One region of the uncultured Halopseudomonas sp. genome, then DNA from elsewhere that is predicted to be linked to it. Evidence: predicted binding sites of a transcription regulator. Region 1 holds the regulator's gene; the other holds the start of a gene.
What was found. The regulator LexA, encoded in region 1, represses DNA repair genes until DNA is damaged. The targets are predictions, from matches to a motif close to CTGTNTNNNNANACAG.
Positions count from the first base shown of each region.

Region 1 (4,384 bases):
CAACATGTCGCAACCCGAAGACAGAGCAGCATCAACCCTCTGGGTAATACCGCCCACAACATGGGCGCCTGCCATGGTGAGATCGTCGCTGAAAATCACTCCGCTAAATCCCAGCTCGCTGCGCAGGATGTCCTGCAGCCAACGAGTGGAAAATCCCGCCGGTTGATCGTCTATCGCGGGATACACTACGTGGGCCGGCATGATGCCATCCAGCACGGCGGCAAGGCCTGCAAAGGGTACGAGATCCTGCGCGCGGATCTGTGCTTCGCTGCGCTCATCCACCGGCAGATCCGTATGGGAATCCGCCTCAGCCCAGCCATGACCGGGAAAATGCTTGCCCGTTGCCGCCATACCCGCCGTGTGCAACCCGTCGATGTAAGCGCGCCCCAAACTGACCACCTGTTCGGGATCACCGCCCAGGGAGCGATCGCCAATGACTTCGCTTCGCCCGTGATCAAGATCCAGTACCGGCGCGAAACTGATATCAATGCCACAGGCAAGCATCTCGGTAGCCATCACCCATGCCGCACTTCTCGCCGCCATTTCAGCCTGGCTACTGCCTTGAGAGTCGACCAGCGCAGCGATGCGGCCCAGCGCCGGCAAGCGCTCGACGCCGTTACGCAACCGTTGTACCCGACCGCCCTCCTGGTCTATCGCGATCAACATCTCCGGACGGACCGCCCGGATCGACTGGACCAGTTCGCGAACCTGACGGGGCGACTCGGTATTGCGAGCAAACAGAATGATGCCACCCACTTCGGGTTGTCTGAGCAAATGGCGGTCAGCTGCATCAAGCCAGGTGCCGGCCACATCAAGCATCAGGGTGCCTTGTTTCAACAGTGTTACTCCGTTCGGGAATTGGCGTGCATGAGCAGATCGATGGCCTGCTCGTGAATTTCAACGCGGCAGCCTACTGGCGTGCAATCGAACAGCGCAAGCATGTCGCTGTTGCGCAGCCGAACACAACCATGGGAAAGGGCCACACCCATGGGTTGATCGTCCGGGGTACCGTGCAGATATATATAGCGGCGCTGGGAATCCTGACTACCACCGCGATTGAATCCTGATTCTTCACCACACAACCAGAGTATGCGGGTCAGAATCCAGTCCCTGTGTGGGTGTTCGCGGGCAAGCTCAGGCGACCAGATTTCATCGGTGGGCCGGCGACCTATATACACCGAGGCCAGTGGCTGGCCTGCACCAATGCGTGCTCTGACCCTGTGCGCACCCCGTGGAGTGCATCCGGAACCGTCCTGTTCGCCAGGACCATTGAGTGCTGTAGAGACAGGAAATTCGCATACCCGCACACCGCCACTGAGCCCAATAAGGCGCTGGGATGCAAGGGATATAAGGATCAGATCCAGCGGCATTGCCACCTCCGTTAAAAGTGCACACACGATAACGGATCAGACTGCGCTAGGAAACCGGCACACAGGGGAAACGAGAGACTACTTGGGAATAGCGTTAGGGCTCACAGGCAGCAACTAAGTGCGAGCCCTTCACACGTGTTCAAGCCTTGACCGAGTATTGGACTCGATGGTTACCGGCGGCTTGACGCTCTCGGCGCGCATCCCGGCGGCGAGGAACGGGACCATAAGCTTGAGAACCTGGTCGATGCCGGTCTGAACACCAAACTCGGCTTCGGCAATCGCACGCAGGGCTTTCATGCTCGACATCGTAAAGGCGGCGCTACCCAACATGAAATGCACCCGCCAGAAGAGTTCAGTAGGTGGCAATTGCGGCGCGGCAACATAAACCAACTGCATATAACGCTGGAACACCTTGCCGTACACCTCTGCCAGATACTTGCGCAAATGACCCTGACTCTGGCTGAAGGCCAGGCCCAGCAAGCGCATGAAAATAGCCAGATCATTGCCACTACGCGGCTTGACTGTCAGCGCCTGCCTGACCAGCATCTCAAGCAACTGCTCCAATGTAAGCTGGGTATTGCCGCCCTGCTGCTGGTGGCGGTCAAGCTCCTGATCCAGGCTGCTGACAAAGGGATTGAGAAAACGCACAAAGACCGCCTGAATCAATGCCTTCTTGGACCCGAAGTGATAATTGACCGCCGCCAGATTCACCCCGGCCTTGCTGGTGATCAGGCGCAGCGAGGTCTCGGCAAAACCCTTCTCGGCGAAAAGTTGCTCGGCAGCATCAAGAATGCGTTCGACGGTATCAGACTGGGCCATGGGCGATTACACTCATAAACAATTGTTTCAAACATACGTTTCAAACGCATTCCATGTCAAGCAGCCGAAACGATTTGCGGTTAATCATGGAAATGACGCCGACGCTTGCCCTCTGCCAACAACTGTATATAATCACAGTTACTGTATATACAAACAGGTAGAGCCGGATGCAAAAACTGACCGCCAGACAACAACAAATCCTTGCCTTCATCAAGGAGTACATGGATGCCAATGGCTATCCGCCTACCCGCGTCGACATAGCCCGGGTGCTCGGATTCAAATCACCAAACGCTGCGGAAGATCATCTGCGTGCACTGGCCCGCAAGGGTGCAATTGAAATGATCCCTGGAGCATCCAGGGGCATTCGGCTACCGGAGCAGGACGTAGACACACCTGAAGGACGTCTACCGGTAATAGGCCGCGTTGCCGCAGGCGCACCGGTACTGGCTCTGGAAAATATCGAGGATCACTGCCAGATAGACCCCGGATTTTTCCGCCCCAGGGCAGATTATCTGCTTCGGGTGCAGGGTCTGAGTATGCGTGACGTCGGCATTCTGGATGGTGATCTGCTGGCAGTTCATCGCACCGCCGTTGCCCGTAACGGACAGATCGTAGTCGCCCGCATCGGCGATGAAGTCACGGTCAAGCGTTTTCAGAAACAGGGCCGCAAGGTTCTGCTTCACGCAGAAAACCCGGATTTCGCACCAATTGAAATTGATCTGGGTGAAGAGGAACTGACCATCGAAGGCTTGAGTGTCGGCGTAATACGCCGCTAGAGGGGTTCATTATGTTGTATTCCCACGACCACAACCGATCCATCAGTGCTGCAGTACAACCAGAGCTTTTCCATAACGCTCTGATGGCGTCCCGTTACGCGATGCCCTCCAAGCCGGCACTGGCAAGCACACGACCAACGCGCCAGGCCGAGCCCGAAGACGCCTTCAGCGAAATTCGTCTCAATGGCGCACCCAGACAGTGCCTTCAATGGTTGGCTCCGGTTCTGCGTGAACTGAGCCGCGCTGATGCGCCCGGCTGGCTGACACTGCTTGATCCACCCGAAACAGTAAGCCATCAATGGTTGCGCAACGCAGGACTCAATCCGGAACGGATTTTGATCGTGAGATGCAAGCCGGGGATGGACAGCCTTGATCTGTGCTGTGAGTTGCTCAGTCTGGGCTGCAGCCATACGGTTGTCAGTTGGCTGGCAACTGATGGCCAGAACGGCCGGACAAGCGGACTGCTGCGCTCAGCCGCTAACAAGGGACGTTGTCAGAGTCTGAATGTGTGTCTGGATAGCTGCCTGGCTGCGTGATTCAACAGGACGATCAGGGCAGGCACATCTGCCGCCCTGTCCTCAGTGGACTGTACGGTCTTCCGAGTAGGGCTCACCCTCTTCCATTACCTGTCCGGCGACCTGCATACCAGCGCTGATCATCGCCTTGGCAACTTCGATGTAATGGCCTTGCAGAAAATCCTGAGCATCAGCAGAGAACTCGATAACCACCAGAGGCTCGGCTTCTTCATTGGAGCGGCGCAGAGCTACCTTGCCGTTTTCAAGCTCTACTATCTCCAGAAAAGATGAAGATGACATGTCGGGTCTCCTGTTGATTGGCCGAGCAGTTTATCACAATGCTGCGGCCAATCGCAGACACTGCTACCACTCGACCATGCCTTCTCGATAGCAAGCAACCCGCTCAGTCAGAGCAGCGTGGGCTTCACGGGCATCGTCCAGTGACCAATCCACCGAGGCTTTCACTGCACTGACAGCGATCAGATCATCGGCCGGAGCTTTGGCCTCTTCCGGCCGCGGAGGGAGGTTCAAGATATCCCAACCGCGCAGCAGTCGCCCCAGCCAGCTATCAGGCGCATGCGCCAGTTCGCTCAGCTCGGCAAACTCGGGCCCCGGAAAGCGTTCGGAGGTCTGAGGCTCGAGCATCACATCCAGCGAGCGAACCTCCAGCAGAGGCCACCGATAGCGATCAGCTACCTCATGGGCAACAGCCAGAACCCCACGGTGCAGATGAAAAAGTGCGTGCTCACGGTGATAACGCGCCATGGTGATGGCCGATAACGCATTGGAGTTCTCAGCCTCGTACCAGGCATCGATCGCCATACGGGCAAAATGCAAAGCCTGATTAGTGCGGGTATAGACTTCGTTAGCCATGACTCAACCCTCAGCTCTTCGGTTTCGGCCG
Region 1 covers NZ_CAXBOV010000003.1:167,219-171,602, forward strand. Annotated here, with positions in the region: gene nagZ (beta-N-acetylhexosaminidase) at 1-819, opposite strand, end outside; gene AAC076_RS02575 (L,D-transpeptidase) at 843-1,370, opposite strand; partial or broken gene AAC076_RS02580 (TetR family transcriptional regulator) at 1,557-2,189, opposite strand; gene lexA (transcriptional repressor LexA) at 2,357-2,965, shown strand; gene sulA (SOS-induced cell division inhibitor SulA) at 2,977-3,501, shown strand; gene AAC076_RS02595 (hypothetical protein) at 3,544-3,780, opposite strand; gene AAC076_RS02600 (DUF6586 family protein) at 3,844-4,353, opposite strand; gene topA (type I DNA topoisomerase) at 4,364-4,384, opposite strand, start outside.

Region 2 (4,384 bases), on a different contig from region 1:
CCACCAAGGGGCCGGACTTGATAACAGTCTTGGGTTCAATATCACCCTGCCATTTGAACAGCGCTCCAACGAGATAGTCCATAACACTGACCATGATCTGCAGTTCAGGTTCTTCTTCCTGCGCAAGCTGTTCTTTGTCAAAGAGGCCGACGCACTGGTTCTCTGCCCTGGAGGTTTTGGTACCCTGGACGAAACACTGGAAGTCCTTACCCTGATCCAGACCGGCAAGAGCCCGGTGGTACCTGTCATTCTTCTGGATGTTCCAGGTGGTGGCTTCTGGGATGGCTTACTGACCTTCTTCAAGACCCAGATGTGCGATGAGGGCTATATTCTAGAGGCTGATTTCAACCTGATGACGCTGGCGCGCTCGCCCGATCAGGCGATGCGAGAAATATTGCATTTCTACAGCAATTATCATTCATCCAGATGGGCGGATGGCAGCTATCAATTGCGAATACAGCGGCCTTTATCCACATCTGCCATGCAACAGATAAACGACCAGTTCAGTGATATCTGCAAGGAAGGTACATTTCAGCAGAGCGCTCCAACGCTAACCGACCCTGATGAACCGGAACTGCAAGAGATGCATCGGCTGGAATTTGCTTTTACGGGTCGCCACCAAGGGCGTTTGCGCGCACTTATCGACTTCGTCAATCAAGCCGAAAATCTGGAAAACCCCGGTAACGCATGAAGTTAAGCTGCTTCGCCCGCTCCCTGTTGTCCCGCGCAGGGCCTTCAGGGAAACGCTTTGCAAAGGCGGACTCGGCGCGCTCTGACCAGTTCCAGTCCAAACCTATAACTGCGTGGATTATATGATCGTCAACGCCTCGCTCGCGTAACTCTTCGCTCAATCGCTGAGGACCGTAACCCCTTTGAACACGTGAGTGCACGTAGGCTTCGCAGAACCGCTCATCGCTAAGCAGTCCGTCTTCCTGCAACTGCTCAATTACCGCTTCGCATTGATCTGCAGAGGCGCCACGCAACTTCAGTTTACGCAGCATCTCCAGACGACTATGTTCACGACGCGCCAATAAATCCAGCGCAGAGCGCCGGATTTCCTGAGGTGTTTCAAGCTGCTGCTGACGGCCAAACATGATGCGGGGTCAGATCAGAGATCGACGTCAGCACTGGCCTCGGGGGCCGCTGCCTTGGCATTGCTGGGCTTGGGCAGTAACTGATCGCGGATGGCCTTCTCGATCTCATCGGCGATAGCCGGATTTTCAGACATGTACTTGGCCGCATTGGCTTTGCCCTGGCCAATCTTGTTGCCCTTGTAGGCATACCAGGCGCCGGACTTTTCCACGAGGCCAATCTGCACGCCCAGATCAATGATCTCGGCATTGTGGTAGATACCCGAACCGTAGAGGATCTGGAATTCAGCTTGTCGGAAAGGCGGTGCCACCTTGTTCTTGACGACTTTGACGCGGGTCTCGCTACCGACCACTTCGTCGCCTTCCTTCACCGCGCCAGTGCGGCGTATGTCCAGACGCACGGAGGAATAAAACTTCAGCGCGTTACCGCCTGTAGTGGTTTCCGGGTTGCCGAACATCACGCCGATTTTCATACGAATCTGGTTGATGAAGATCACCAGACAGTTGGCGTTCTTGATATTACCGGTAATCTTGCGCAGGGCCTGGGACATAAGGCGGGCCTGCACACCTACGTGGTGATCACCCATCTCGCCTTCAATTTCAGCCTTGGGCACCAGAGCCGCGACGGAGTCAATAACGATCACGTCTACTGCATTGGAACGCACCAGCATGTCGGTAATTTCCAGCGCCTGCTCACCTGTATCGGGCTGTGACACCAGCAGGTCATCAACGTTGACGCCCAGTTTGCCTGCGTACTCGGGATCCAGAGCATGCTCGGCATCAACGAAAGCACAGGTTGCACCTTGCTTCTGAGCCTGGGCGATAACTGACAGTGTCAGGGTAGTTTTACCCGAAGACTCAGGGCCGTAGATCTCGACCACACGGCCCTTCGGCAGGCCGCCAAGGCCGAGGGCAATATCCAATCCCAGCGAGCCTGTGGAGATGGAAGGAATGGCCATGCGTTCGTGATCGCCCATGCGCATCACCGCACCCTTGCCAAACTGACGTTCAATCTGACTCAAGGCAGCCGTAAGCGCCTTTTTCTTGTTGTCGTCCATTGTGCATCCTCTTGGAGTGGCGGGTACGCTAGTGCCCGGTCAACGAAAACTACTGTATATATGGTCAGTATTATTCCACAGAAGTTTGCCGCCGCCTACCCCTTGTTTGATTAGGTTGAGGACTGGCTCACAGCCAGCCGTTCGGCAGCCTTGATTAGACCTTCGAGCGCATGCAGCACCGTTTGCGCACGTACTTCCCGGCGGTTGCCCTGCAAACGCCGGCAACCGGAGCTGACCGTGCCGTCGCGCATGGCCCAGGCGAACCATACCGTGCCTACCGGCTTGTCCGCGGTACCGCCGTCGGGACCGGCAATACCACTGACCGCCACGGCAATATCTGCGTGCGCGGCCGAGAGCGCGCCGCTGGCCATCGCGCGTACTACCTCTTCACTGACTGCGCCATGGGCTTCCAGTACCGCCTCCTCCACCCCAAGCCAGCGACTCTTGCTCTGGTTTGCGTAGGTGACAAAACCGGTCTGAAACCAGGCGGAGCTGCCGCCCACACGGGTAATTGCCTCGGATATTCCACCGCCCGTGCAGGATTCGGCGGCCGTTACCTGGTATCCCTGGGGGCGCAGGACACTGCCCAACCGTGCGGCTGCAGAGTCGATCAGGGGGTCATACTGGGACATATCACTTGCCTCTTCAAATTGCGCTTAAAAGCTGTGGATGCATTGCGTAGACTAGGCGCGGCAAACTAGTCATCTATCAGGGATCTGCATGAGCCGCGCCGAGAAATCCGTCAGCCACACACCGATGATGCAACAATATTTCGGGATCAAACAGCACCATCCCCATGAGCTGTTGTTTTATCGCATGGGCGATTTCTACGAGCTATTTTTCGACGACGCCAAAAAGGCTGCGCGCCTTCTCGACATCACTCTCACAGCCCGCGGTCAATCCGGTGGCCAGCCGATTCCGATGGCAGGCATTCCCTACCACGCCGCGGAAGGCTACCTGGCCAGATTGGTGAAGCTTGGCGAATCCGTGGTGATCTGCGAGCAGATCGGCGATCCCGCTACCAGTAAGGGACCCGTGGAACGTCAGGTAGTTCGCATCCTCACACCTGGCACAGTGAGTGATGAGGCCTTGCTGGACGAAAGGCGCGACAATCTGCTGGCCGCACTGGTTGGCAGCGAGCGAGGTTTTGGACTGGCAACCCTGGATATCAACAGCGGACGCTTCTGCGTGATGGAGCTCCAGGGCTGGGAGACATTACTTGGCGAACTGGAACGCCTGGCACCGGCTGAGCTGTTGATCCCGGATGACTGGGAAACCAATACCCCCATAGAGCGACGCCGCGCCGTGCGACGCCGTGCGCCCTGGGAGTTTGACCGTGACAGCGCCTTCAAGGCCCTTACCCAGCAATTCGGTACCAAGGACCTGGTCGGCTTTGGATGTAATGACCTGACCCTGGGTATGGGCGCCGCAGGAGCCCTGATGTGCTACGCCAAGGAAACCCAGCGTACCGCCCTGCCCCATATTCGCAGCATCATGCTGGAGCGTTTCGAAGACAGCGTCATTATCGACAGTGCCAGCCGACGTAATCTGGAAATCGACAGCAACTTATCCGGCGGCCGCGACAATACCCTGCTGGATGTACTTGACCATACGGCCACGGCCATGGGCAGCCGGTTACTTGCCCGCTGGTTGAATCGCCCGTTACGCGACCCAAAGGTACTGCAGGCTCGCCAGGACAGCATAAGCACCCTTCTGCAGCAGCATTACCACGAAGAATTACAGCCTGCATTGAAGGGTATTGGCGATATCGAACGGATACTCGCGCGTATCGCCCTGCGCTCGGCACGCCCCCGAGACCTGGCACGGCTGAGGGACTCACTCGCCGCCCTGCCCGCTCTGCAACAGGCACTGGTGCCGCTCGAAACGCCTCACCTGCAACATCTCGCCAGCGAGGTGGGTGTATACCCCGAACTGGCCGAATTGCTGCAGCGCGCGGTAATCGAAAACCCACCCGCTGTACTGCGCGACGGTGGCGTGATCAAGCCGGGATACGATGCGGATCTCGATGAGCTACAGAACATCAGCGAAAACGCCGGACAATATCTGATCGATCTGGAAACCCGTGAGCGGGAGCGCACCGGCCTCTCCACCCTCAAGGTCGGTTACAACCGGGTGCATGGTTACTTCATCGAATTGTCGCGGGGCCAGTCCGCCCAGGCGCCAGCCGATTATGTCCGCCGTCAGACGCTAAAGGGCGCAGAGCGTTTCATAACA
Region 2 covers NZ_CAXBOV010000005.1:138,880-143,263, reverse strand. Annotated here, with positions in the region: gene AAC076_RS03985 (TIGR00730 family Rossman fold protein) at 1-691, shown strand, start outside; gene AAC076_RS03980 (regulatory protein RecX) at 651-1,094, opposite strand; gene recA (recombinase RecA) at 1,109-2,149, opposite strand; gene AAC076_RS03970 (nicotinamide-nucleotide amidohydrolase family protein) at 2,260-2,781, opposite strand; gene mutS (DNA mismatch repair protein MutS) at 2,870-4,384, shown strand, end outside.
Region 2: the regulator LexA is predicted to act here: its motif matches at 2,202-2,217, upstream of recA (recombinase RecA).